Regions from separate parts of the Streptomyces sp. NPDC021115 genome, predicted to be linked through region 2. Evidence: predicted binding sites of a transcription regulator. Region 2 holds the regulator's gene; the other holds the start of a gene.
The links. The regulator HspR, encoded in region 2, represses chaperone genes until heat shock. The targets are predictions, from matches to a motif close to TTGAGNNNNNNNNNCTCAA.

Region 1: the regulator HspR is predicted to act here: its motif matches at 1,769-1,787, upstream of lon (endopeptidase La).

What each region holds. Positions count from the first base shown of each region.
Region 1 is NZ_JBIRQF010000001.1:514,992-518,392, reverse strand. It holds gene ACH4TL_RS02325 (zf-HC2 domain-containing protein) at 1-1,057, opposite strand, end outside; gene ACH4TL_RS02320 (RNA polymerase sigma factor) at 1,054-1,665, opposite strand; gene lon (endopeptidase La) at 1,810-3,401, shown strand, end outside.
Region 2 is NZ_JBIRQF010000004.1:580,146-583,546, forward strand. It holds gene dnaJ (molecular chaperone DnaJ) at 1-1,132, shown strand, start outside; gene ACH4TL_RS16695 (heat shock protein transcriptional repressor HspR) at 1,137-1,622, shown strand; gene ACH4TL_RS16700 (hypothetical protein) at 1,681-2,277, opposite strand; gene ACH4TL_RS16705 (SigE family RNA polymerase sigma factor) at 2,267-2,770, opposite strand; gene ACH4TL_RS16710 (hypothetical protein) at 2,938-3,390, shown strand.

The sequences.
Region 1 (3,401 bases), on a different contig from region 2:
CGGCCGCGGCGGCGGCCCAGCAGCCCTGTGCGGCGGGGCCGGACAGGACGGTGGCCAGGGAGTCGGCCAGGGCGTCGGCGGGCAGGCGGCCCGGCGGCCCGCCGGGCGCCGCCGCCGGTGCGCCGACGGCGAGCAGCCAGCCGATGGAGACCGCGCCGGTGGCGGCGCGGCAGCCGACGTACGAGCCGAGGGCGAGCGCGGCGAGCGTCAGCGCGAGGCCCGGCAGCAGCCAGGCCGCGGCCCCGGGCCCCCCGGCGGTGGCGGGGAGCAGCAGTCCGGCGAGGGTGAGCAGCGGTACGGACACGGTGAGCACCGCGGCCGTACGGATCAGCAGCAGCCGCAGCCCGCCGGACGGGGTGGAGGCGACGATCTCGTGCATCGGGTCGGCGTGCCGCCCGTACGACACGGCGACGCCGAGGGACGGCAGGACGGGAGCGAGCAGCAGCAGGAAGGGCCGTACGCCGCCGAACCCGGTGGCCCGCGCGGCGCACACCGCCCCGACGGCCATGACGAGCAGCGAGAGCAGCCAGGGCCCCCGCAGCGCGGGTCCCGCCGCCCACGCGAGCCGCCCGTGCACGGCGGCGCGGCGTCCCCCGCGGTGCCGGGCCGCGACGGCGCGCCACCCCGCCGCCGGGCCCGCCCCTGCCGGTGCGCCGGGGCCGCCGACTGTCCCCGCGCCCACGTGGCAGTCGCCGCCCCCGGCGGGCACGCGGGGTGTGCCGGGGCCGCCGGTCTCCGGGGCGCCCTGTCGGGCGCCGCCCCCGGAGGCACCCGCGCGGGCGGGCGCGGCCGGGGGTGCCCCCTGTGCCGACCGGCGGAGGCGCGGGCCGTGGCCGGGAGTCGCCCCCTCCGGGGCCGTCGCGGTGGCCAGCAGAGAGGCCCGTACCGCCGCCAGCGTCGGGGCCGCCGCGCCCGCGCGGGCGGCGGCCGAGACGCGGGCGGCGCAGGGCGTACACGCCTCCAGATGCTTCTCGACCGACCAGGCGTCGAGCTCCGGCAGCGAGCCGTCGGCGTACGACGCCGCCTGGGCGGGGGTCACATGCCAGGCATGGGTCATGGGGTGCCTCCCAGCGGGTGCGGCGTGGGCAGCGGGGACAGCTGGGCGAGTACGGAGCGCAGCTCGCTGCGGGCGCGCCGGGCCCGCGACTTGACGGTGCCCTCGGGGATGCCGAGGAGCTGCGCCGCCTCGCGCGTGGTGAGCCCGTCCACCACCGTGGCGCGCAGGACGGCGCGCAGCTCGGGGGAGAGCCGGTCCAGGGCGGCGCCGACGGTGCCGTACTCCAGCGCGTCGAGCACCCGGTCCTCCGCCGAGGGCGCGGTCGTGTGCGCCGCGCCCGGGTCGTGGAGCGCGTGCGCGGACTGCGCCTCGGCCGTGCGGACGGCGGTGCGCCGGGCGTCGACGAGGCGGCGGGCGGCGATGGTCCACAGCCAGCCGCCCGCCTCGCCGCCGCGGTGCGAGGCCGCGGACCGCCAGACGGTGACGAAGGTGTCCTGGAGGACTTCCTGCACGGTCTCGGGGTCGGCGCAGCGCCGGGTGAGCCGGGCGTGCAGCCAGCCGCCGTGCCGGTCGTACAGCGCGGCCAGCGCGTCGGCGTCGCCTCGCGCGACCGCGCGCAGCAGCTCCGCGTCGCTCGGGTGGGCCCCCAGGGGGCGTAACGGTCTCACGCTTCCTCTATCGCTCGGGAGCCCTCCTGCGGTTCACGGCGGGCACCGCGGCTGATCGCTCACAGCGAACACGGGGTCGGGAACACCTGGGGCCTCACAGGCATTGAGTCTGCATAGCTCAACTTGCCTGCCGAAGGGGAGATCATGGCTTCGCTGTCTACACCGCTCACCCTGCCCGTCCTGCCTCTGGACGACGAGGTCGTGCTGCCCGGCATGGTCGTGCCGCTGGACCTTTCCGATGCCGATGTGCGTGCCGCGGTGGAGGCCGCCCAGGCGGCCGCGCGGGCCGATGGCGGGAAGCCTCGGGTGCTGCTGGTGCCGCGGGTCGACGGGACGTACGCGGGAATCGGGACGCTGGGCACCGTCGAGCAGGTGGGGCGGTTGTCCGACGGGGATCCCGGGGCGCTCATCCGCGGGGTGCGGCGCGTGCGGGTCGGGGCCGGGACGACCGGGCCCGGGGCCGCGCTGTGGATCGAGGGGACCACGGTCGAGGAGATCGTGCCCGATCCGCTGCCGGGGGCCGTCACCGAGCTGATGACGGAGTACAAGGCGCTGGCCACCAGCTGGCTGCGCAAGCGCGGCGCCTGGCAGGTCGTGGACCGGGTGCAGCAGATCGACGACGTGTCGCAGCTCGCGGACAACGCCGGATACTCGCCGTTCCTGAGCGTCGCCCAGCGCGTGGAGCTGCTGGAGACGGCCGATCCGGTGGCCCGGCTCAAGCTGGCCGTCACCTGGCTGAGCGATCACCTGGCCGAGCAGGACGTGGCCGAGTCGATCGCCAAGGACGTCCAGGAGGGCGTGGACAAGCAGCAGCGCGAGTTCCTGCTGCGGCGGCAGCTGGAGGCCGTGCGCAAGGAACTGGCCGAGCTGAACGGTGACCCCGAGGACGAGTCGGACGACTACCGGGCCCGGGTCGAGGCCGCCGATCTGCCCGAGAAGGTGCGCGAGGCGGCGCTGAAGGAGGTCGACAAGCTGGAGCGGGCCAGCGACCAGAGTCCCGAGGGCAGCTGGATCCGCACCTGGCTGGACACCGTCCTGGAGCTGCCGTGGAACGAGCGCACCGAGGACGCGTACGACATCCCCGGCGCGCAGGCGGTGCTCGACGCCGACCACGCGGGTCTGGCGGACGTGAAGGAGCGGATCACCGAGTACCTGGCGGTGCGCAAGCGCCGCGCCGACCGCGGGCTCGGGGTCGTGGGCGGGCGGCGCGGCGGGGCCGTGCTGGCGCTCGTCGGCCCGCCCGGCGTCGGGAAGACCAGCCTCGGCGAGAGCGTGGCCCGCGCGATGGGGCGGAAGTTCGTCCGGGTCGCGCTCGGCGGCGTCCGCGACGAGGCGGAGATCCGCGGCCACCGGCGTACGTACGTGGGCGCGCTGCCCGGCCGGGTCGTACGGGCCGTCAAGGAGGCGGGCTCGATGAACCCGGTGGTCCTCCTGGACGAGATCGACAAGGTCGGCTCCGACTTCCGCGGCGACCCGGCCGCGGCCCTGCTGGAGGTCCTGGACCCGGCGCAGAACCACACCTTCCGTGACCATTACCTGGAGGTCGAACTCGACCTGTCCGACGTGGTCTTCCTGGCCACGGCCAACGTCCTGGAGGCCATCCCGGAGGCGCTGCTGGACCGCATGGAGCTGGTGCGGCTCGACGGGTACACCGAGGACGAGAAGGTCACCATCGCCCGCGACCACCTGCTGCCCCGGCAGCTGGAGCGCGCCGGTCTGGAGCCGGGCGAGGTCGG
Region 2 (3,401 bases):
CAAGGACGCGACCGAGGCGGAGATCAAGAAGGCGTACCGGAAGCTCGCCCGCGAGTACCATCCGGACGCCAACAAGGGCGACGCCAAGGCCGAGGAGCGCTTCAAGGAGATCTCCGAGGCGAACGACATCCTCGGCGACCCCAAGCGGCGCAAGGAGTACGACGAGGCCCGCTCCCTGTTCGGCAACGGGGGCTTCCGCCCCGGGCCGGGCGGGGCGGGCTCCACCGGAAGCTTCAACTTCGACCTGGGCGACCTCTTCGGCGGCGCCCAGGGCGGCCCCGGTGGGGCGGGCGCGGGCGGCTTCGGCGGCGGGCTCGGCGATGTGTTCGGCGGTCTCTTCAACCGCGGTGGGGCCACCCGTACCCAGCCGCGGCGCGGCCAGGACATCGAGTCCGAGGTGACGCTCAGCTTCACCGAGGCCGTCGAAGGGGCCACCGTTCCGCTGCGGATGTCCAGCCAGGCCCCGTGCAAGACGTGCTCCGGCACCGGCGACAAGAACGGCACCCCGCGGGTCTGCCCGACCTGCGTCGGCACCGGTCAGGTCAGCCGGGGCGGCGGGGGCGGCTTCTCGCTCACCGACCCGTGCGTGGAGTGCCGGGGCCGCGGCCTGATCGCGCAGGACCCGTGCGAGACCTGCAAGGGCAGCGGACGGGCCCGTTCCGCCCGCACCATGCAGGTCCGCATCCCCGCGGGTGTCAGCGACGGGCAGCGGATCCGGCTGCGCGGCAAGGGCGCCCCGGGCGAGACCGGCGGTCCGGCCGGTGACCTCTACGTCATCGTCCATGTGGACCCGCATCCGGTCTTCGGCCGACGCGGCGACAACCTGACCGTCACCGTCCCCGTCACCCTTCCGGAGGCGGCGCTCGGCGGCGAGATCAAGGTCCCGACGCTGGGCGGCCCGCCGGTCACCCTGAAGCTGCCGGCCGGTACGCCGGGCGGCCGGACGATGCGCGCCCGCGGCAAGGGCGCGGTGCGCAAGGACGGCACCCGCGGCGACCTGCTGGTCACCGTCGAGGTGACGGTGCCGAAGGACCTCAGCGAATCGGCTCGCGAGGCGCTGGAGTCCTACCGGGAGGCGACCGCGGGCGACGACCCGCGGGCGGAGCTGTTCCAGGCCGCGAAGGGAGCATGACCCGATGGAGACGCACGGCCGAGGGGGCCTCGGAGGCAGGGGACCCGGCCGATCCCGCAATCCGTACGAGCTGACCGACGAATCGCCGGTGTACGTCATCTCGGTCGCCGCTCAGCTCTCCGGCCTGCATCCGCAGACCCTGCGTCAGTACGACCGCCTGGGTCTGGTCTCCCCGGACCGCACCGCCGGCCGCGGCCGGCGGTATTCCGCGCGCGACATCGAGCTGCTGCGCCAGGTGCAGCAGCTGTCCCAGGACGAGGGCATCAACCTCGCCGGGATCAAGCGCATCATCGAACTGGAGAACCAGGTCGCCGCGCTCCAGTCGCGCGTCGCCGAGCTCCAGTCGGCCGTCGAGGGCGCGGCCGCGGCGATGCAGCAGCGTGAGGCCCAGGTCCACGCCTCGTACCGCCGTGACCTCGTCCCCTACCAGGACGTCCACCAGGGCAGCGCGCTGGTCGTGTGGCGTCCCAAGCCCAAGCGCAGGGACTAGCGTCTCCTGATCTTCGGCGTGACAGGCCCGGCGACCGTTCTTCGGTCGCCGGGCCGTTCTACTTGTCCGGGCAACTCCACTTCGAGATCTTCATGACGCGCAGGTCGAAGGAGACGTCGATCGCTTCCGGTCCGCCGCTGCTGGTGACGCGCGCACGGATGGTGTCCGCGCCCGTACGGCGCAGGCCGCCGACGGTGAAGGTGGTGTCCGCGTCCACCGGCCCGCAGGTGGCCGCCGGGCTGGCCGTCGCCGTACGCTTGCGGATCACCTCGGCTCTCAGCGCGGTCGGCGTGAAGTGCGTGGCCATCAGCTTCGACAGCTTCGCGCGCGAGGCCGGCTCCCGGGAGGCCAGGGCGTCCGGCAGGGCGGCGTAGTACGAGCGCAGTTTCTCCTGGGCTCGTTCCATGTCAGGGCTTTCCCCCGGACGGGCCGGCTCCACCGCTGAGGGTGCCGGCCGCATGGCCTTCCAGCCGACGACTCCCGCCAGTGACGTCACGGCGACGGCCGCGACAGCGGCGGTGAGCACGCGCCGCCTGCGCCGCCCGGCGCTTCGCCGCCGCACTTCCCGCCCGGAAAGGGCCCGCTCGATCCGGACCTCGTCGAGTGCCGTCGCGTTCTCGGTGAACCAGGCTTCGATCCGGCGCTCATCCGACATGGTCTACCTCTTTGTCCGGCAGGGGGGAAAGGTAGTGAGCGAGCGACGTCCGGCCACGGACCAGCCACGTCCTGACGCTGCCCGTCGGCCAGCCCGTCTCGGCGCTGATCTGCTCGACGCTCAGATCGCACAGATGGTAGAGAACGATCACGGTTCTCTGCTTGTTCGGAAGCGTTTTGAGCGCGTCCATGAGGGCGACGTGCTCGGGGGAGGGGCCTTCCACGTTCCGGTGTTCGTGATGGCGTTGCAGCAGTTGTACGCCGCGCCGCACGCGGCGGAACCGGGATACGGCGAGCCGCCGGGCAGTGGTGCGGATCCACGCCTCCTGTGAAGCGGCGCCCGAGAACCGCTCCCACCGGCCCCAGGCCCTGATGAACGCCTCTTGGACGACGTCCTGGGCCTCAGGGAGATCTCCGGTCATCGCGTAGAGCTGCCGGACGAGCCTGGGATAGGCCCGTGCGTAGAAAACGTCGAACTCCTCTTCCCGCCCCACCCATCGCCCCTCTTCCCGTCGAATCCCCGCAAGGGACGACGCACCGGCGCCCGCTCCGCGCTACAGCGCCCCGCTGTGACCTGTATCACCGGGATCGGCTGTCGCCGCGGGGGCGCCGTGCGGCGTATTCGCCATGTCCCAGTCGGACCCACAGCGAAGGAAACCCCATGCGCCACGCCGGACGCCGCAAGGCGAGCAAGACAGCCACGAAGCTCAAGACCGCCACGGTCAGTGCCCTCGCGCTCGGCGGCCTGCTCCTGGCAGTGGAGTCGCAGGCCAACGCCGCCCCGACCTCCCACTCCACCCAGGACGTGGCGAAGCGGTCGGAGGCACGGAAGGCCAAGGCCGCCGCCGAGTCGCGCACGCCCTCGCTCACCGAGGCCCAGAAGCGGGCCCTCGCGCAGCGGAAGAGGACCGCCTCGACGGCTGAGAAGCAGGCCCGCGCGCAGCGGGCGAGGGCCGTGGCGGCGGGCAAGAACGGTGCCGAAGCCCGGGCCCAGGAGCGGGCCCGCGCACGGAAGGCCAGGGCCGGGGCCATCACGAAGATGACAGAGCGCGAGGCGAAGACGCGCGCCGAGAAGGCCCGGGAAGTGGCGGAGTACCGCTCGTCCGACCGCTGAGCACCTGATCG